Regions from separate parts of the Thorsellia kenyensis genome, predicted to be linked through region 2. Evidence: predicted binding sites of a transcription regulator. Region 2 holds the regulator's gene; the other holds the start of a gene.
The links. The regulator Fur, encoded in region 2, represses iron uptake genes when iron is present. The targets are predictions, from matches to a motif close to ATAATAATGAGAACNACTATCAA.

Region 1: a site for Fur is predicted at 8,752-8,774, ahead of ACFFIT_RS10610 (DNA polymerase III subunit theta). Genes of this name have one in related genera too.

Annotation. Positions count from the first base shown of each region.
Region 1 covers NZ_JBHLXE010000104.1:548-11,794, reverse strand. The annotation lists gene ACFFIT_RS10645 (PfkB family carbohydrate kinase) at 1-863, shown strand, start outside; gene rihC (ribonucleoside hydrolase RihC) at 934-1,860, shown strand; gene dcuC (C4-dicarboxylate transporter DcuC) at 1,879-3,237, shown strand; gene ACFFIT_RS10630 (DUF1289 domain-containing protein) at 3,434-3,709, shown strand; gene ACFFIT_RS10625 (Lrp/AsnC family transcriptional regulator) at 3,937-4,404, opposite strand; gene uvrD (DNA helicase II) at 4,600-6,795, shown strand; gene ACFFIT_RS10615 (niacin permease NiaP) at 6,889-8,130, opposite strand; gene ACFFIT_RS10610 (DNA polymerase III subunit theta) at 8,416-8,649, opposite strand; gene acnB (bifunctional aconitate hydratase 2/2-methylisocitrate dehydratase) at 8,875-11,247, opposite strand, start outside.
Region 2 covers NZ_JBHLXE010000110.1:18,745-29,991, forward strand. The annotation lists gene deoD (purine-nucleoside phosphorylase) at 91-804, shown strand; gene ACFFIT_RS12710 (pyrimidine-nucleoside phosphorylase) at 1,021-2,322, shown strand; gene ACFFIT_RS12715 (bifunctional 2',3'-cyclic-nucleotide 2'-phosphodiesterase/3'-nucleotidase) at 2,496-4,469, shown strand; gene ACFFIT_RS12720 (cytidine deaminase) at 4,598-5,008, shown strand; gene ACFFIT_RS12725 (hypothetical protein) at 5,061-5,681, shown strand; gene ACFFIT_RS12730 (DUF6314 family protein) at 5,698-6,459, shown strand; gene xthA (exodeoxyribonuclease III) at 6,593-7,396, shown strand; gene fur (ferric iron uptake transcriptional regulator) at 7,474-7,908, shown strand; gene clpS (ATP-dependent Clp protease adapter ClpS) at 7,916-8,254, shown strand; gene clpA (ATP-dependent Clp protease ATP-binding subunit ClpA) at 8,336-10,621, shown strand; gene ACFFIT_RS12755 (CDP-alcohol phosphatidyltransferase family protein) at 10,730-11,247, shown strand, end outside.

The DNA.
Region 1 (11,247 bases), on a different contig from region 2:
CGGTTAGAGGGAAGTCTACACATTTTTATGCAGGTGGAAAAGGGGCTAATCAAGCTACTGCTGCGGCGAACGTCAATAATCATGTCCATTTTACAGCAAAAGTTGGCAGAGATGAGTTTTATGAGATGGCAAAAACGTACCTTCAATCAACTAAAATCAATAGTTTATCCTTATTCGAACACCTCTCTGTGCATACTGGAAATGCCATAATAATTGTTAATACAGAGAATGCAGAAAATTTTATTACCATAAATCCAGGTGCCAATGAGACTTTGACCAGATCTGAAATAGATTCTCAGTTAGATTTTCTAAAAAAAGGGCGGGTTTTTTTGACACAATTAGAAAATAATTTTGAGATGACTGAATATGCATTAACAAAAGCAGCAGAGTTTAATTTGCAAGTCATCTTAAATCCAGCGCCTTATTTACCTGAGGTAAGATCAGTATTAAGTAAAATTGATATTTTGACCCCAAATGAAACAGAAGCTTCTGATTTAACAGGAATAGTTGTTGAAGATATTAACACAGCTAAGCAAGCGGCACTAAAGATTCATCAGATGGGAGTAAAAAAAATCATTATTACGTTGTCTCATCAAGGAGTACTTTTTTTCGATGGCAATGAGTATTTACATTTTCCAGCTTATAAAGCCATCCCTATAGATACATCAGGAGCAGGGGATGCATTTAATGGTGCTCTAGCTGGTGCATTAGCAAATGGTTGCGATATTCACTATGCGATTCAGTATGCTAATGCATTTGCTTCTTTAGCAGTCGAACGGAAAGGGGCCTCAAATATGCCAAGTCACGATTGGGTTTTAAATCGCATTCAATCAGAGCCACTCTATCGTATGCAAAGGGTTTAACAATATAAATAAAGATTTATCTAAATACATATTTATTAATACAAACTAAAAATGAAACAGGAGTGTCACAATGTCTAATAACCAATCTATTCCTATTATTTTTGATACAGATCCGGGTATCGATGACGCCGTAGCCATCATTGCAGCACTATTTGACCCTAAAATTGATATGCGGTTAATGACGACAGTCGCGGGCAATGTAGATATTGAAAAAACAACGTTTAATGCTCAAAGATTAACTGCATTTCTTGGGAAAAAAATCCCACTAGCAAAAGGTGCAAAAGCGCCATTAATTAGAAATTTGGATAATGCAGCGCATATACACGGTCATTCAGGCATGGATGGCTTTGATTATGATGATGAGCTTACACCACTGCTTGCTGATAATGCAGTAAATGAAATGTATAAATTATTGATGTCTTCGAATGAAAAAATAACGTTAGTTCCAGTAGGGCCACTGACTAATATTGCTTTACTTCTAACATTATACCCTGAGGCAAAAGAAAAAATTGCTCGAATTGTATTGATGGGGGGATCTGCGGGAAGAGGGAATCATACTCCGAATGCAGAGTTTAATATTTTTATAGATCCAGAAGCAGCAAAGATTGTTTTTCACGCAGGTTTACCGCTTGTCATGGTTGGATTAGATGTCACGCGACAAGCAATATTACCCCCTGAAATCATAGATGCACTACCTAAAATGAATTACGCATGCAATATGCTTCATAAAGTATTTGGTCATTATCGGTCTGGTAGCATGAAATCAGGATTAACAATGCATGATTTATGTGCAATTGCGTATATTTCTAAACCTGAACTATTTGAAACTAAGGCGTGTTTTGTAGATATAGAAACAAGTAGTGAACTTACTTTAGGAACTACAGTTGTTGATATTTTTAATAAACTGGGTAAATCTCCTAATGCTTCAGTTTGTTTGGGGATCAATGTAGAGGGTTTTAGAATTTGGGCTAAGAATGCATTGAGCCGAGTCAGTTAAATTCAAAATGAGGTTTCTATGATTGATATAATTATTCCTTTAACAATATTCATCATTGCTGGATATTTAATTGCTAAAAACTATGATGCTAAAGCTATTTTATTTATAGCTGGATTAAGCTTACTCTATTGTGCTGTATTTGCAGGAAAAATCATTTTAGATGAGAAAGAATCTACAGGGGTAATCTGGTTAGATCCCTTAAAGATGGTTACATTAATATTCATTAAACAATTAGGGAACATAGGATTAACTATAATGGTTTTGTTTGGTTTCTCAAGTTATATGACACATATTGGTGCTAATGATGTCACTGTGCATTTACTAACAAAACCATTAAAAAAAATCAAATCTCCTTATTTTCTAGTGCCAGTAATTTTTCTTTTGGGAAATTTACTTTCATTAGTCGTGCCAAGTGCTTCAAGTCTTGCTGTTTTATTGATGGCAACACTTTACCCAGTACTTAAATTCTCTGGCATGTCAACTTTGACAGCTGGTGCAGTTATAGCGACTACCGCTACTATCATGCCTACCCCACTTGGCGCTGATAATGTGCTTGCCGCTGAAAAGCTAGGAATTCCATTAGTGGAGTATGTGACTTACTATCATGCACCAGTCTCTATTCCAACACTATTTCTGATGGCTATCGCGCACTATTTTTGGCAAAAATTTATGGACAAAAAACAGGTGGTTGAAGATACTGGTATAGATAAAGATAAACTACACATTGTGCAAGATTTGCCCCCTTCTTATTATGGGTTGTTTCCTGTACTTCCATTATTATTTGTGTTTGTATTGGGAATATTTTTTAAAGAGATAAAAATTGGTATTATTGAAATTACATTTATCTGTTTAGGCATAGCTCTTTGCGTTGAATTAATTAGAAAAGGAAAAGTCAAAGAAACAACAAAAGACTTAGGGATCTTTTTTAATGGAATGGGGGCGGGGCTAGCCCAAGTTGTTTCTTTAATTGTTGCGGCGAGTCTACTTGTTGAAGGATTAAAGAAACAAGGCACAATTGATATGATAATTAACAGCGTAGAAAATATCGAAAATGTTGGTATTTTTCTCACGTTAATTTTCACTAGCGCGACGGCTATAATAGGGTTTATCAGCGGAAGCGGTTTGGCTGTTTTTTACTCTTTTATTAATATTATTCCAGAAATTACTGCCGGTTTAAATGTTAATAGTGTTTCCGTTGCCTTGCCTATGCAATTAACGGCAAATCTAATTAGATCTGCTTCACCTGTGGCAGCAGTTATCATCATTGTTGCGGCTATTACCAAATCAAATCCTTTTGATATAGTAAAGAGAACATCCATCCCTGTTATAATCGGTATATTAAGCACGCTGATATTATCAATATTACTTTTTAGCTAGTTTTATTCTATTCGATTTATCTTCCTCAATTAATTTATGGGGGAGATATTTCAAATAATCACTGCCTTCTTTGTAAAAATCATATTATAATTATCTAGAAAATAATTTTAATCTTAAATTATCTATTTTTGATTAAAAAGGAACTATTTAGTTATTTTATGATATCACTGAATTCCCCAATTATTGGACATGATAAATGAGTGAGCAGTTTGAATTTTTTGAAATCCCTAGCCCTTGCATTAGAGTATGCCAAACGAACGAAAAAGGTATATGCATGGGATGTTTTAGGAATAGAGCTGAAAGATTTGAGTGGCTCAATTACAATAATACTCAAAAAAGAGAAGTCATTAGATTGACTAAACAGCGATATGCTCGATATGTCAGATCAAAGAAAGCTGCAATGCAACAGTCTAATGTCCCTTCACTAAACCAAATCGTTGTTGATCAGTTGCCTCTTTTTGATGAAGAATAGCTTCTTCGGCTTACCCATAGTATCAATAAAAAATGGTGTAATTGCATGTCCAATCCTAGATCATCTAACCCTAACCCTAACCCTAACCCTAACCCTAACCCTAACCCTAACCCTAACCCTAACCCTAAACATAAATATTAAATTTAATATTAATTTTTTGCTTATCAACCTATAAAAAATGTTCTTTAAAATATGTTTTTTAAATTATGTTATGAACATTAGTTTTTTTAAAGCGGTATACTCGTATCAAATTTACTCTGATGGGTAATAAAAAGAGCTCTTACGTTGCGAATGTTGAACTGAGAGGAGAGTAGTTTATTGACTAACGTATGATATTCATCCATTGACTCAACATTTAAAATAATAACAATATCGCTATTTGCTGCCACACGATAGCACTGTTTCACAGCAGATTGTTTGATAAGTGCATTTTCTAGCAAAGTAATGGCATCACTGGTTTGTTTCTCTAAAGTAATTTCTACAATGGCTTTAATAGACTCTTTAAAGTGATTAGCATTTAATATCACCACCTCCTTTTGAATATAGCCTAAACTCTTTAAACGGCTAATTCTACGTAAGCAGGTCGCTGATGATGTATGCATTTTTTTTGCTAGCGCTTCATTGGTGAGACTTGCATCTAATTGAAGAGCTTTGAGTAATCGAATGTCTAGTTCATCAAGATCAAAATTTTCCATAAAAAATACACTCTTGTTTTTTGTTAGCTAAGCACTCTACTTTTAAAAAATCAAATATAGCTCTATATGTTCAAAGGCTTAGAAAAAAAATCTATTTAGTGGTATTCTAGCATATATCCTTTTTACAATTATAGTATTCCTTTACCTTGGACAATTTCCTTTTTATTATGTTTATGCAGACGAAGAAAAAATATGATGGACGTATCTGAATTATTAGATGGACTCAATGATAAACAGCGTCATGCTGTAAGTGCCCCAAAGCAAAATTTATTGGTGCTAGCAGGAGCAGGTAGTGGCAAAACAAGGGTTTTAGTTCATAGAATTGCTTGGTTAATGGCACTGGAAAATTTATCTTCCCACAATATCCTTGCAGTAACGTTTACAAATAAAGCGGCTAAAGAAATGCAGCATAGGATCAGTGCACTCATGGGAAATGCTCATCAGGGCATGTGGATTGGTACATTCCATAGTTTAGCACATCGTTTACTACGTACTCATGCTGAGGAAGCTTTACTTCCTAAAACTTTTCAAGTTATCGATCCTGACGATCAGATAAGGATGGTCAAACGTATTTTAAAAGCGTTAAATTTGGATGAAAAAAATTGGCCAGCAAAGCAAGCTGTTTGGTATATAAATAATAAAAAAGATGAAGGTTTAAGACCTAAAGAAATCGAAACTTATGGAAATAAAATAGATGAACAGTGGAAGAATATTTATTCTGTTTATCAAACCTCATGCGATAGAGCAGGTTTAGTAGATTTTGCTGAATTATTACTAAGAACCTATGAGTTATTAAAAAATAACCCTAATATACTTGCACATTATCAAGCTAGGTTTTCTCAAATTTTGGTGGACGAATTCCAAGATACAAATCATATTCAATATGCATGGATAAAACTTTTAGCAACAGGGCAATTGCCCTCTGGATATGATTCAACACCTGCTAATGTAATGATAGTTGGGGATGATGACCAATCTATTTACGGTTGGCGTGGTGCTCAAATTGAAAATATACGTCGATTCACACGCGATTATGACGGTGCTGAAATCATCCGATTAGAACAAAATTATCGTTCGACATCCCCTATTCTAGAAGCAGCAAATGCACTTATTTCTAATAATCAAGACAGGATGGGAAAAAATCTTTGGACTGAAAATAAAGAGGGTGGATTGATTAGCATTTACGCAGCCTTTAATGAATTAGATGAAGCACGCTTTGTTGTTGATCAAATAAAAAAATGGCATGAAGCAGGTAAACCCCTTGCACAATGCGCTGTACTTTATAGGAGTAATGCTCAATCTCGGGTTATTGAAGAAGCTATGATCCAAGGAGGAGTTTTTTATCGTATCTATGGTGGAATGCGTTTTTTTGATAGACAAGAAATTAAGGATGCATTGGCTTATTTAAGAATTATTTCAAACCGAGATGATGATGCAGCCTTTGAACGTATTATTAATGTACCGCCAAGAGGAATGGGAGAGAGAACATTAGATACACTACGTCAGCATGCAAGGCAAAATGAGTTTACCTTATGGCAAGCCTCATTATCTTTACTAGAAAAAAATATATTACCAGGCCGCTCAGCGGGTGCGGTGCAACGTTTTATTGAATTAATAGAAGCATTAGATAAAGAGACCTATCAGGAAGAATTGAACGCCCAAGCTGCTCATATTATAAAACACTCTGGCTTATATGATTATTACAAGCAAGAACAAGGTGAAAAAGCGGAAACTAGAATAGATAACCTTGAAGAGCTGATAAATGCCACAAAAGAGTTTTTGATTACGGTCCAAGATTATGAGATGACTCCGCTTCAGGCATTTTTAGCCCATGCCTCATTAGAAGCCGGCGAAACTCAAGCAGAGGCTCATCAAGATGCGGTGCAAATGATGACAGTTCACTCTGCAAAAGGATTAGAATTTGAGCAGGTCTTCATTGTGGGACTTGAGGAAGGAATTTTCCCGAGTCAGATGTCAGGTGAGGATGAGACCAGACTTGAGGAAGAACGACGTTTAGCTTATGTGGGCATTACACGTGCTAGAGAAAAATTAACGTTATCGTACACAGAGGTTAGGCGCCTATGGGGCAATGAAGTTAGGCATAAGCCTTCTCGGTTTATTTCTGAATTGCCTGAAAATTTATTGGAAGAAGTGAGATTAAGAGGCGCTATTAAAACCCCATCTATACAAAGAAATGCCTCAACCCATAAGTTAGCTGCTACGTGGAATTCTTCAGAATACCAACTTGGTCAACGGGTTACACACTCTAAATTTGGAGATGGTACAATCATCAATATTGAAGGAGAGGGTGCTCATACAAGATTGCAAATTGCTTTTCAAGGACAAGGAATCAAGTGGTTAATTGCCAGTTATGCTAACTTAACTAAATAATGTCATAATAACAAAAGGCTAAACTGAATGAGTCGCATCATTTTTTAGCCCATAACGTAAAGTCAATTTGCAACAATAGGCAGAAAAGTCTGCTTATTCCAGTTCAGTTTGTTTCGTTTCATTGCCAAGAAATGCTACTGCAATAACTCCGAGTAGTATAGTCAGCGCAAAAAACAAAAAGATGGTAGTAATTGAATAATTAAAGCTAATCATATAGCCAACCAGCAAGGGCCCTAAAATACCCCCTATGCGACCAAATGCTGCTGCCATTCCGACGCCTGTACCTCTAATTGTTGTTGGATAATGTTCAGGAGTATAAGCATATAAAGCGCCCCAAGCCCCTAAATTGAAAAACGACAATAACATACCATAGCCGATTAGCATTGCAGCACTTTGTGCTTGACCAAAGAGATAAGCACTGATTGCTGTACCTATTAAAAATGAGATTAAAACCCACTTCCGACCAATTCTTTCTATTAAAAAAGCGGCTAAAAAGTATCCTGGGAGTTGAGCTAGGGTCATAATTAAAATATATTGAAAACTCTTAATAAGGGTAAACCCTTTTCCTATCATGACACTCGGTAACCATAAAAACATGCCGTAATATGAGAAAACGACGGTAAACCATAATATCCACAGCATTGTTGTTGACTTAAGATAAGGTCTTGACCATACTAGATTGAGTTTTTTTCCTAAAGAGAGTTTCTCTTGCGTTAATTGTGTGTTTACAAACTTTGGTGAGTCAGGCAATTTAAGCCTCAAATAAATGGCATAAAATGCGGGTAGTGCGGTTAATAGTAAAGCAACTCGCCATCCATAGGTCGGAATAACAAAGTAGGCTATTAATGCCGCTAAAATCCAGCCTGCTGCCCAAAAACTTTCGAGTAAAACAACAATTTGTCCTCGTTTGTTAGCAGGAACACTTTCAGAGACTAGAGTAGATGCTACAGGTAGCTCACCCCCTAAGCCGGCACCTACGAAAAAACGTAGGATAAGGAAAAGGCTCAGTGTATTAGTTAACGCAGATAATCCACTGGCGACAGAAAATAGGATTAAGGTAAAAATGAAAACCTGTTTGCGTCCAATCCTATCTGATAAGATCCCAAAAAAAACAGCCCCAACCGCCATTCCTATGGAATTTACACTGCCAATCCACCCCAGTTGAGTTGGATTAAGCTGCCAATCTTTCATTAGAGCTGCAATGATAAAAGAGAGTATACCGACATCCATTGCATCAAACATCCAAGCTAAGCCTGAAATTCCTAAGAGTTTTTTTGTAGATAAAGTGGATGGTTTACTGTGCGTTTTAAATGGTTCAATTTCTACATGAGACATTAATAACTCCTTAGTAGTTTCCCTTATTAAAAAAAGTAGACGCATAATAGCATTCTTGTTTAATAAATCAAACAAAATAACAGTTAAAATTTATTTTTATTATTTATATGAAACCTAACCGCAGTGAATAAACTAACAGATTAGTCAAAACTTGAGTGGCCGGCTTATTGAATGTTCTAGCGATTTGAAATCTTATCGCTGAAACTTCAAGAAAATCATTCCGTGGGGTTCCTTAAAAGGAGTGGGGATAATGATGATTTGTTATATTTAGAGCTTGATAAAGGCTTAATCTTCAATCGAGTCTAATTTACCTAATTTTTTACTTAGATTTCTGTAGTGCTCTAATTTAATGTCAAAATATTCTAAAAGATCTGTTGGAATATTTTTTTTAATTTCATTAATATTAACTAATTGCCCATACTTCTCTTCATAGGCAACTGATGATGCTGCCATATCAACTTGAAGAGTGCGCTGCTCGTCAATAGTTTTTAATGCTAGGTTATGAAGTGTTTGAGTCATAATCAGTTACTCTCTCTCTTATCAAAATCTAAAGTAAACAAAGTCAATAAAGTAAACAAAGTCAATAAAGTAAAAATAAAAAGAATAAGAAAAAAATAGTGAATTAAAATAATTCTAAGTATCATACCAAAAAACAAAGGAAGATATATATCTTCCTTTGTTGAGTAGATAAACTTAAAAAAGATGGGCTATATTTTACAATTAACCCATCCATAAAAATGGCAATTACACCTTAGCTTGAAAAATAACAGTGTCAGCCTTTTGAGTATAATAGTCAAGTTCATTAAAATTAAGGTAACGGTAAGTGTCATCCTTAGTTTTGTCAACATGAGACATTGCCTCTAAGTATTCATCTAAAGTTGGAATTCTACCTAAAATTGCAGTCACAGCAGCCAGTTCAGCAGAGGCTAGATAGACATTTGCATCTTTACCTAAGCGGTTAGGGAAGTTTCTAGTTGAGGTAGAAACTACTGATGCACCATCTGCCACACGGGCCTGGTTACCCATACATAAAGAACAGCCAGGCATTTCTAAGCGAGCACCACTGCGGCCAAATTTACTATAATAACCTTCTTCCGTTAATTGTGCCGCATCCATTTTTGTGGGTGGTGCTATCCATAAACGCGTTGGAATTTGTCCATTAAACTGATCGAGTAATTTACCCGCCGCTCTAAAATGACCGATATTGGTCATACATGAGCCAATAAATACTTCATCAATTTTATCATTAGCAACCTCAGAAAGTAATCTTGCATCATCAGGATCATTAGGTGCACATAAAATAGGTTCTTTAATATCAGCTAAATCAATTTCAATGATTTCAGCATATTCAGCATCCTTGTCAGCTTCCATAAGCTCTGGATTAGCTAGCCATTCTTTCATTTCATTAATACGACGTTCAATTGTTCTTTGGTTACCATAGCCCTCTGCTATCATCCATTTGAGCATGATGATATTTGAGTTTAGATATTCAATGATAGGCTCTTTATCTAATTTAATGGTACATCCAGCTGCTGAACGTTCAGCAGAAGCATCGGCTAATTCAAATGCTTGCTCAACTTTAAGTTTAGGCAAGCCTTCAATTTCAAGAATTCTTCCAGAGAAAATGTTTTTCTTGCCTTTTTTCTCAACAGTTAATAGTCCTTTTTGAATTGCGTAGTAAGGAATCGCATGAACTAAGTCACGAAGGGTAATACCAGGTCTCATCTCTCCTTTAAAACGAACCAGGACAGATTCTGGCATATCAAGTGGCATAACACCTGTTGCGGCAGCGAAAGCCACTAAACCTGATCCTGCTGGGAAAGAGATACCGATAGGGAAGCGTGTATGAGAGTCACCACCTGTACCCACAGTATCAGGCAGTAACATACGATTTAACCATGAGTGAATAATACCATCGCCTGGGCGTAAAGAAACGCCGCCACGATTCATAATAAAATCAGGAAGCGTATGGTGCGTTTCAACATCTACAGGTTTAGGGTATGCTGCTGTATGACAGAAAGATTGCATCACAAGATCAGCAGAGAAGCCAAGACAAGCTAAATCTTTAAGCTCATCACGCGTCATTGGACCTGTTGTATCTTGTGAACCAACAGAAGTCATTTTAGGTTCACAATATTCACCAGGTCTTACCCCGGCAACACCGCATGCTTTACCCACCATTTTTTGAGCGAGGGTAAAGCCTTTATTGCTTGCAGCTACAGCGGCATTGTTGCGAAAGAGATCAGAATGTCCAAGGCCCAGAGATTTACGTGCCTTATTTGTTAATCCACGGCCTATGATGAGAGGAATACGCCCACCAGCTTGGACTTCGTCAATCAATACTTCTGTTTTCAATGAGAAAGTTGCTAACACGTCATTGGTACCATGTTTACAAATTTTTCCTTCATATGGGTACACATCAATCACATCGCCCATGTTAAGGTTTGATACATCGACTTCAATAGGAAGCGCACCAGCATCTTCCATTGTATTAAAGAAAATAGGGGCTATTTTACTTCCTAGGACAACACTACCAGCTCTTTTATTTGGGACAAAAGGAATATCGTCTCCCATAAACCAAAGGACAGAGTTGGTTGCCGATTTACGAGACGATCCTGTACCTACAACATCTCCTACATAGGTTAAAGGGAACCCTTTTTTGTTTAGTTCTTCAATTTGCTTGATGGGGCCTATTGCACCAGGTTCATCAGGCACAATTCCCTCGCGTGGATTTTTAAGCATTGCAAGTGCATGAAGAGGAATATCGGGCCTTGACCACGCATCTTGAGCTGGAGACAGATCATCTGTATTAGTTTCACCTGTTACTTTAAAAACGGTCAGAGTAATTTTATCTGCCAGTTTAGGCCTGGAAGTAAACCACTCAGCATCAGCCCATGATTGAATGATTTTTTTAGCGTGTTGATTGCCTGCTTTTGCTTTGTCTTCTACATCATAGAAATTATCAAACATGAGAAGAGTATGGGAAAGGGCTTTAACTGCAGTTGGTGCTAAATTATCGTCATCTAGGGCATCGATGAGAGGTTCGATATTATACCCCCCTTGCATCGTTCCTAATAATTCTAACGCTTTAATTTTATCAATAATGGGTGATTGTGC
Region 2 (11,247 bases):
TATTTTTTGTTATATTTTTATCATATGGGATGTTTTATTACCTGATCTCATTCTATCCATTCACTGTTTTAATCTTTTTAGGAGAATACAATGGCAACAGCTCATATTAATGCAAATCGTGGTGACTTCGCTCCAGTAGTTTTAATGCCGGGTGATCCGCTAAGGGCAAAACATATCGCTGATAATTTCTTAACTAATCCAAAACAAGTTAATGATGTCCGGGGTATGTTAGGTTTCACTGGAACTTATAAGAACATTCCTGTATCTGTTATGGGCCACGGTATGGGAATCCCTTCATGCTCTATCTATGCCAAAGAGCTCATCACGGAATTTGATGTTAAACAAATCATCCGTGTAGGTTCATGTGGTGCAGTGAGGGATGATGTTAATATTCGTGATGTAATTATTGGTCTTGGGGCTTGTACCGACTCGAAAGTCAATAGAATGCGATTTAAAGATCATGATTTTGCTGCGATTGCCGATTTTGAAATGGTACAAAATGCTGTTACTGCGGCTAAAAGTAAAAATATTCCTGTTAAAGTGGGAAATATTTTTTCAGCTGATCTTTTTTACTCCCCTGATTTTGACATGTTTCATGTGATGAAAAAATATGGCATTTTAGGCGTGGAAATGGAAGCTGCTGGTATATATGCTGTTGCTGCTGAGTATGGCGCGCGCGCAATGACAATTTTGACTGTTTCTGATCATATACTTCGTGGTGAAGAAACGACTTCTTTAGAAAGACAAATCACATTTAATGATATGATTGAAATCGCCTTAGAGTCTATCGTGCTTGGTCAATAATTACCCCTACTTTCTTATTTATAAGCTTTTTATATAGCAGAAAATTTTTAATAAGCGCTTTGTTAGATCTTCATTTATATCTAGATTGTTCAGAGCGTTTCATTCAATTTTCATAATAACTGCATTTATTTGTAATAAATTTAATTTTTAATAGTTTGTATTATATAAGCATTAAATTTATTGCCGATTCACGTTCACTTAATTAAGGAATATACCATGAGAATAGTTGATATTATTACTAAAAAAGTCAATGGCAAAGCACTTTCCCCTGCTGAAATTAATTTTTTTATTCAAGGTTATACGGAAGGAACAATCCCAGACTATCAAGCAAGTGCATTGCTTATGGCTATTTTTTTCCAAGACATGAATGAAGATGAGCGTGCTCATTTAACGATGGCCATGGTTAACTCTGGTGAAACTATTGATTTATCAGCAATTGAAGGCATAAAGGTTGATAAGCATTCAACGGGTGGTGTTGGCGATACCACAACGCTGGTACTGGCACCTCTAGTTGCTGCTTTGGATATTCCTGTAGCTAAAATGTCTGGTAGAGGCCTTGGGCATACTGGTGGTACATTAGATAAACTGGAGGCTGCAACGGGCTTCCATTTGGAAATATCCAAAGAAGAGTTCATCCATCTGGTAAATCAAAATAAAGTAGCGGTTATCGGGCAATCAGGTAATCTTACCCCTGCTGATAAAAAACTTTATGCATTGCGTGATGTTACAGGAACTGTAAATTCTATTCCACTCATTGCAAGTTCAATCATGAGCAAAAAAATCGCTGCCGGCTCTGATGCCATAGTATTAGATGTTAAAACAGGTGCAGGAGCTTTCATGAAGTCTCTTGAAGATTCAATAGAACTTGCTGAAGCGATGGTTAAAATTGGTCATAATGTTGGGCGTCATACTATGGCGGTTATTTCTGATATGTCACAACCTTTAGGTTATGCAATTGGGAATGCTTTAGAAATGAAAGAAGCGATTGACACATTAAAAGGCGAAGGTCCAGAAGATTTAATGGAATTAAGTTTAGTACTAGGAAGTCAAATGGTTATGCTGGCCAAAAAAGCGACTTCTTTAGAAGAAGCTCGCAAAAAACTGATTGAGGTCATTAAAAACGGTAAAGCATTAGAAAAATTCAAACTATTTTTAGCAAGTCAGGGTGGTGATCCGTCTATCGTAGATAATACAGATAATTTACCACAGGCCAAATATAAAATTGAAGTCCCGGCACTCAAATCAGGGTTCGTACGTAAAATCGTTGCTGATGAAATTGGTGTTGCTGCAATGCTTCTTGGGGCTGGCCGAGCAACGAAAGATGATAAGGTGGATTTAGCGGTAGGATTAATGTTGCGAAAAAAAGTGGGTGATGAAGTTAAGCAAGGTGAATCCTTAGTCACTATATATGCTAACCGTGAAGATGTAAGTTCTGTTATTCAAAAGATTCAAGACAATTATGAAATCGGTGAGTTCGTTGCTGCGCCTAAACTTATTTATCAAACCATTACTGAATAATGAATTTACTCAATTGAGGTTAAGTGTTACTAATATTGAATTTTGTTGTTGACATTTAATGCGGTTAATTAATTAAATGCACTTAACTTCTTTTAAGCGAATAAGATCATAAAACCATTTATTGATTTATTAAACTTTACCCTATTATTTATCTATTTGAGGAGTCTCTTAGTATGTTAATTAAAAAATTGTCCCACAGTCGTTTGAAAATTGCGAAACTGTGTACTCTTATTTCTGGGGTATTACTTATGACAACATCTGCCTATTCTTCGACAGTATCGGTCCGAGTTTTAGAAACGTCAGATTTACATGCTAACATGATGGATTTTGATTACTATACTTTAAAACCCACCACTAAGTTTGGTTTAGTCAGAACGGCAACTTTGATCAACGCTGCAAAAAAAGAGAACCCAAATACCCTTCTTATAGATAATGGGGATTTAATTCAAGGCAGTCCATTAGGAGATTTTTACGCAGCAAAACAGTTAAATGAAGGAGAGATTCATCCAATTATCGAAGCATTAAATTACCTTGGGTATGATGCTGCGACTTTAGGGAATCATGAATTTAATTATGGATTAGATTACCTAAATCGAGTAATTAAAGATGCAAAGTATCCTGTTTTAAATGCAAATATTTATGACCTACAAACTAAAAAGCCATTTTTTACTCCGTATGTGATTAAACCGACCACATTTACTGATGATAAAGGTGACAGTGTCACTTTAAATGTTGGCTATATAGGTTTCGTAGCGCCTAAAATAACTATTTGGGACAAGCAACACCTTGAAGGTAAAGTTTATACTGAAGATATTATTCTCTCTGCTAAAAAATGGGTTCCGGAAATGAAACGCGTAGGAGCAGATATTATCATCGCTATAAATCATAGCGGCATAGATGATTCCACTTATGAAGCAGGGATGGAAAATGCTGGCTACTATTTAACGCAATTACAAGGTATTGATGTCGTTTTGACGGGGCATTCGCATGACATTTTTCCTAGTCCTAGTTTTGAAATAAGTAATGCTGATTTAAATTTAGGGACAATTAATGGGATACCTGTAGCGATGCCAGGTTATTTTGGGAGTCACTTAGGGGTTATTGATTTAACTTTGGAAAAATCATCAGATGGATGGAATGTAATTCAAAGTAAAGCGGAATCACGTCCAATTTATGATACCAAAAATGAACAATCTTTAGCTGAAGCTGATCCAGATTTGCTGTCGCTACTAGAAACAACTCATAATCAAACCATTGATTTTGTAAACCAACCTATAGGTAAAACAGCAAAACCCATCTATGGGTACCTTGCATTGGTTCAAGACTCTCCTACACTGCAAATTATTAATGATGCTCAAAAAAGCTATATTGAAAAGCATTTAGCTGCTAATCCAGAACTTGAAAAACTACCCATCCTTTCGGCTGCGGCTCCTTTTAAAGCGGGTGGTCGCGATGGTTATGCCTTAAGTTATACTGCTGTTGAAGAAGGTTTTCTGACATATAGAAATGCAGCAGATATTTATCTATTTCCTAATACAGTAACCGTTGTCAAAGTGAGTGGTGTTGAATTAAAAGATTGGCTTGAATGTTCAGCGGGTATTTTTAATCAAATTGATACGACCTCTACAGAAAAACAACAGCTAATAAATTACGAAGGTTTTCGAACCTATAATTTTGACGTAATTGATGGAGTTAATTATACTATCGATATTACCAAACCACCTAGATTTGATGGTGAATGTCAACTCATTAATCCTGACTCATCTCGAATTAAGGCACTGACCTTTGATAATAAACCGATTGACTCTCATCAAAATTTCTATATTGTTACCAACAATTATAGAGGTTTTGGCGGTAAATTTGCAGGTACTGGAACTGATAAAGTTGCTATGTCCTTACCAGTGGAAAATAGAACGGTTATCGCTGATTATATTACTGAAAAGACTAAATCTGAGGGCGAGGTGAAAGTTAACGTAGACAATAATTGGCGTCTTGCCCCTATTGAAACTAAAAAAGCATTAGATATTCGTTTTAATGCACCAGCGGAAGAAAAGGTTTTAAAATATATTAAAGAAAATGCATCAATAGAACTTGAAGAGACTGAGCAGATCAATAATGAGATTCAAGAGTATAGAATTAAACTATAAACTATTAACTATTAAAACAAAACCTGCTATTGAATTAAACTTAGATTGTCTAATTCAATAGCTGAACCTTTTTTATACTTTAAAATAATTTAAGCATACAGCCAAATTTACTCAGAGGTGAATGAACAATGACAACAAATGCACAATATAAAGATCTGGTAGCTGCAGCAAAAAAAGCGATGGAAGGCGCGTATGCCCCTTATTCTAAATTTCATGTAGGTGCTGCGCTATTAAGTATTGATGATGAAATAATCCCAGGATGTAATATAGAAAATGCATCTTATGGTTTATCTAACTGCGCAGAGAGGACGGCTATATTTAAAGCCGTTTCTGAAGGGAAAACACGCTTTAAGGCCCTTGCAGTGATTGGGAAAACTGATTTACCTATAGCCCCATGTGGCGCCTGTAGACAAGTCATCAGGGAGTTTTGCGATCCTGATATGCCCATTATTTTGGCTAATGAAAATGGTGATATGGAATTAACAAATATTGCCACTCTTCTTCCCTACTCATTTGGCCCTGAAGATCTTAATAAATAAAGTGATTATATTTGCTATGAGAATAAATCAAATGATGGTTAAATGTCTGTGCTTGTCACCACACAAAGATAAGTTAGTATCGTTCAAGTTATTAACACCTGTCTTGATGGACAACAGTAGAATTTACTATCTATATTTACACGTAATATTTGCTTTTTGGCGTTTTTTGCGGGTTTTCTTTATTGCAATCTGCTTTATCTTAACCCTGTTTAGTTCTTATTCTCTACATGCTTCACCTTTTTTATTAAATTTTGCTCCACAACAAAGAGAAATTCTTACCGATCCTCATTTTATTGAGACATTAATTAAATCAGCAGGTTCACCAGTTGTATCTAAGAGCCAAATGTTAAATGATTCACAAGAACTCACGCAAACCTTCCTTTTCCAAAAAAACAGTACTGCACCTCTTAGTTTTACGATCAATCAAAATGCATTAACCCTATCTTGGAATATACCCAAAGCAAATACTCAAGAACTCTATCAAGTCAACAGTGAAAACCAAAGAATTATGGTAAATTTGCTTAACTATCTTTTTGGCAATAGTCAGCTTATTACCCCAATGATCACAAATGAAAATAGTTCGTTCCAAACCCTAAGTGCAAATGGGTTTTGGCGGATAACTTTTATCAAAGATTACGCTCATGTTTCCGTTAAAATAATTCCTCTTTCATGAAAATATAAGTTTAAGCATGCCAAATAATTTAATTTCCCCGTCCCTAACGCCTTTGTACTTTCAAGGCCAGTGGCGACTTATCAGAGTCATTCAAGAATTCCAAGAGTCAAAAGCAATAACTCTACATTTTTTCGAAGGTTTGGCAAATTTTACTCCTGAACAAGTTCCTTTGAATAAAATAGCTCTTAATAACGATAAAATGAGTGGTAATTCTTATCGAGGTGATGATTTCTTTAAGGAGAGAACTATACATTGCGATAGCGCTACAACCGTACTCAACTATAAAGAAATGGTTCAAAATAAAGATAAAAAATTAAAATCTTCCCAATCCTATCTCTATATTTTTAGACCTGATGAAGTCATTATCGAATTTCCATTTAGTCATTTTTACGGTAAATCCTCCCAAAATTTAATAGAATTTGAACGTTTAAATTTTGACAATCCTTTGGCTAAATTTTCTTTCAGCAACGCAATAGATGAAAATCTTTACTATTCCCCTCAGCATGTTTGCAATCAAGATATTTACCGTTATATTCTTAGCTTTTTTATTTCATCTGAGTATCAATTTTTTTTGCATTCTTTTATAAATTCTTGCAAGTCAGTTCCAAAGCAATTTGCTTCAAGTTCTGATCTGCCCTTAGAGATTATTCAATCTTTTTTATCCACTAAGAGTACCGATTTTGAAGTGCCATTTCCTTATCCTCTTTTCATCCAAGATATTAAAGTCACTGGCCCTAAAAAAAATTACCGTGCAATAACTTTCTTTATTAAATTTTAACCTTATATTTTCAACATATGATCTAAAACTCCGATTTAATTTGGTTAATTAACTCTGTCTTTTGCTGGTTTAAAAGGCTTGTTAACGTTATAATATGATAAATTATGTTTAGCTGAAGATAGGAAACCAATACATGAAAGTTATCTCTTTTAATATAAATAGCATCAGAGCAAGATTACATCAGTTAGAGGCTATTATTAAAAATCATTCACCTGATATTATTGGGTTGCAGGAAACGAAAGTTCACAATGAACAGTTTCCTAAAGAAGAAATTGAAGCTATGGGATATCATGTTATTTATCATGGACAAAAAGCCCACTATGGTGTTGCTATGCTCAGCAAAAAACAACCTAAGAATATTGTTTATGGTTTTCCTACCGATACAGAAGATGCCCAAAAAAGAATGATTATGGCTGATTTTGAGACGGCATTTGGTGAAATAAGGGTGTTGAATGGCTATTTTCCACAAGGGGAAAGCCGTACCCATGAAACCAAATTTCCTATGAAAGAACAATTTTATAAGGATTTAAATACTTATCTGAATACGCATTGCAAACCGCAGCAGCATATTATTATAATGGGTGATTTTAACATCAGTCCTGAAGATAAGGATATTGGCATAGGTGAGTTGAATCGCAAACGTTGGTTAAGTGCGGGTAAATGCTCCTTCTTACCAGAAGAAAGAGAGTGGCTCGAAAACTTAAAAAAATGGGGATTAACTGACGCATATAGAACAAAATACCCTGACAAGACAGATAATTTTTCTTGGTTTGACTATCGTTCGAAAGGTTTTGAGGATAATAGAGGATTAAGAATTGATTATTTTCTTATAAGTGATTCATTAAAATCGTATTTGCATGATAGTGGGATAGATTATGATGCCCGTTCGATGGAAAAACCTTCTGATCATGCCCCTGTTTGGGTTACTTTTAATTAATATGCTACAATTAACGTTATCAATTCAGCTACAAATTTTACAAGTACACATTTATTTATAAATTAGGCCTCTAAGCAATGACAAATAATGATAAAGCGCTAAGAAATGCAGGGTTAAAAGTTACTCTGCCAAGATTAAAAATTTTGGAACTCCTTCAGCATCCTGACTTTCAACACGTCAGCGCTGAAGATCTTTATAAGAAACTCTTAGAAACCAATGATGAAATTGGTCTAGCGACTGTGTATCGTGTCTTAAATCAATTTGAAGATGCTGGTATTGTACTGAGACATAATTTTGAAGGTGGAAAATCTGTCTTTGAACTGACTCAACAATCACATCACGACCATCTTATATGTCTTGATTGTGGCAAAGTGACTGAATTTAGAGACAGAGAGATAGAGACCCTACAAAAAGCGATTGGCGATAAGCACGAGATAGCTTTATCAAATCACAGTATGTATCTTTATGGGCATTGTCAAAAAACTGAATGTGACGGTAAAAATCAAGAGTAACAAAAAAATGAGTGATATTTTAAAAAAAATTTTAGGCGACATAGACAGTGATACTATCACAGTTGATGAAGTTAAAGAAAAAATACCTACCCCTCCTGGTAAGTATGATGTCATTTTACTCAATGATGACTTTACCCCTATGGACTTTGTCATAGATGTTTTAATGCATTTTTTTCATCATCCAGAAGAAACAGCCATTAATTTAATGCTTAAAGTCCATAATGAGGGATCAGCTGTGTGTGGTACATACACTGCTGAAATTGCCGAATCTAAAGTACTTCAAGTCAATCAGTATGCTAAAAGTCATGAACATCCTTTAAAATGTGACTTGCAAAAACATCTCTAATTCATTTTCAGAACAACATATTTTTAGTGCAGCATTAACCCAGATGGGAACAATCCCTCCCATGATAGATAAGGATTATTCATGTTAAATAAAGCCCTAGAATTAACTCTTAATGAAGCGTTTGCTAAAGCTCAGGAGTGGAATCATGAATTCGTTACAGTAGAACATCTTTTGTTAGCTTTGCTTGAAAATCCTGATGCGCATCCTGCTCTTGAAGCCTGTAAGTTAAACTTTGCGTATATGAGAGAAGATTTAACTTCTTTCATTTTACAAACCACACCAACAATCAAGCCAGATGATGAGTCTCATGAACTTCAGCCAACGCTAAGTTTCCAAAGAGTGATCCAGCGCGCGGTATTCCACGTCCAATCTTCTGGTAATAAAGAAGTAACGGGTGCCGATGTTGTTATTGCTTTGTTTAGTGAGCAAGAGTCACATGCGGTTTACTTACTTAAAAAATATGAGTTATCTCGCTTAGATATTGTTAATTATATTGCCCATGGTATGAGTAAATCTGAAAATACACCGAGTGAGAATACTGAGGAGCAAAGTTCCATCAATCCTGAAGATAAGATGGATAACTACTGTGTAAATCTTAATGAATCAGCTAGGCAAGGTACAATAGATCCTCTAATTGGTAGAACTGAAGAGCTATCAAGAACCATTCAGGTTTTGTGTCGTCGTAGAAAAAACAATCCATTGCTTGTAGGAGAGTCAGGTGTAGGTAAAACAGCAATAGCTGAGGGGTTGGCCTTAGCCATCATCAAAGGAAATGTACCGGACATAATAAAAAACGCTGTCATATATAGTCTAGATATAGGTGCCCTTTTAGCTGGTACTAAATTTAGAGGCGATTTTGAAAAACGTTTTAAAGCTTTAATAAAACAACTAACAGATGAGACAAATAGCATACTTTTTATTGATGAAATACATACTATTATAGGAGCTGGTGCTTCATCTGGTGGTCAAGTTGACGTTGCAAATTTATTAAAACCCGCATTATCTAGCGGAAAAATTCGCGTAATGGGATCGACGACTTACAAAGAATTTAGCTCCATATTTGAAAAAGAACAAGCACTTACTCGCCGTTTTCAAAAAATTGATATATTAGAACCTTCTAAAGAAGATGCATTAAAAATCCTAAAAGGCTTGAAGACTAAATATGAGCTTCATCACGAAGTTAAATATTCGCCACAATCTCTTCAGGCTGCTGTCGATTTATCTATAAAATATTTAAATGACAGACATTTGCCTGATAAAGCAATTGATTTAATTGATGAAGCTGGAGCAAAAAATAGATTACTGGCTGCTAAAAGTCGTAAAAAGACACTCGGTGTTGCCGAAATGGAATCCGTCGTTGCACTTCTTGCTCGTATCCCTGAAAAAACAGTTTCTTCCGATGACAAGTCACTTTTACAAGCGCTACCTGATAGGCTGAAAATGTTAGTTTTTGGTCAAGATGATGCCATTAATGTACTTACCGATGCGATTTTAATGAATCGTTCTGGACTTGGTTTTGAGAATAAACCTGTCGGTTCATTTTTATTCGCTGGACCTACAGGCGTAGGTAAAACAGAAGTTACAGTGCAACTTGCTAAAGGTTTAAATGTTGAGCTTTTACGATTTGATATGTCTGAATATATGGAAAAACATGCTGTCAGTAGGCTCATAGGCGCTCCTCCTGGTTATGTGGGTTATGAACAAGGTGGGCTCTTAACAGATGCTGTTATTAAGCACCCTTATTGTGTCGTACTACTAGATGAAATTGAAAAAGCTCACCCTGATGTTTATAACATATTGCTTCAAGTTATGGATAATGGCACATTGACAGACAATAATGGTCGTAAAGCAGATTTTAGAAATGTTATTTTAGTAATGACGACTAATGCAGGCGTCCGTGAAACTGAAAAAAGTAGCATAGGATTAATTCATCAAAAATCGCCAAGTGATGGCCTTGAAGAGATCAAAAAAGTATTTACACCTGAGTTTAGAAATCGTCTTGATAATGTTATTTGGTTTAATCATCTCTCAACAGATATTATTAGCCAAGTCGTTGATAAATTTATTGTTGAATTACAGGCCCAACTTGATACCAAGTCAATTTCACTTGAAGTTGATGTTAAAGCTCGCGCTTGGCTTGCTGAAAAAGGTTATGATAAGTCTATGGGCGCTAGACCTATGGCTCGAATGGTTCAGGAATATCTTAAAAAGCCTTTATCTAAGGAGATTTTATTTGGTAAGTTACAAAAAGGCGGTGGAGTAAAAGTAACAACAAATAAAGAAAAGTCTAATTTATCTTTCAGTTTTGAAAAACTCAATCCTTCTCATTTCTCGATGGAAGATACATTAGAAAATTTAGACAGCTAATTATTCCAATTGACTATCTTAATTAGTTATATTTGTTTTAAGGTTAAAATATCTTTAAACACATATTTTAACCAATTCGACTTTTATTTTTATCATCGAGAAAATCACATGATCACTTTATATCAAATTAAACCTAAGTTTGTTGAACTATTACGTCCCATTGCAAGTCTAATTGTATCAAGGGGCATCACAGCGAACCAAGTGACTTTAGCAGCATTAATAGGTTCAATTTTGGTTGGATTAGTTTTGTTTTTTGTTCTTAAAATCTCCACACTGTTTATGCTCGTTATCCCAGTTTGGATGTTTTTAAGAATGGCGTTAAATGCTATAGATGGAATTATCGCCAAAGAGCATAATCAAAAAACGCCTCTCGGTGGCTATTTAAATGAATTAGCTGATGTTGTGTCAGATGTTTTTTTATTTTTACCTTTTTCTTTAATTTCACCGTTTTCTGTTTACAGTATTGGTTTAGTTATTGTTTTAAGTATCATATCTGAGTTTTCAGGTGTACTATCACATGCCATTAATATCCCTAGACGTTATGATGGCCCTATGGGTAAAAGTGATAGAGCATTAGTTTTTGGGGTGCTTGCTATTTGGATTGCATTTGTTCCTGCTTTACCTGC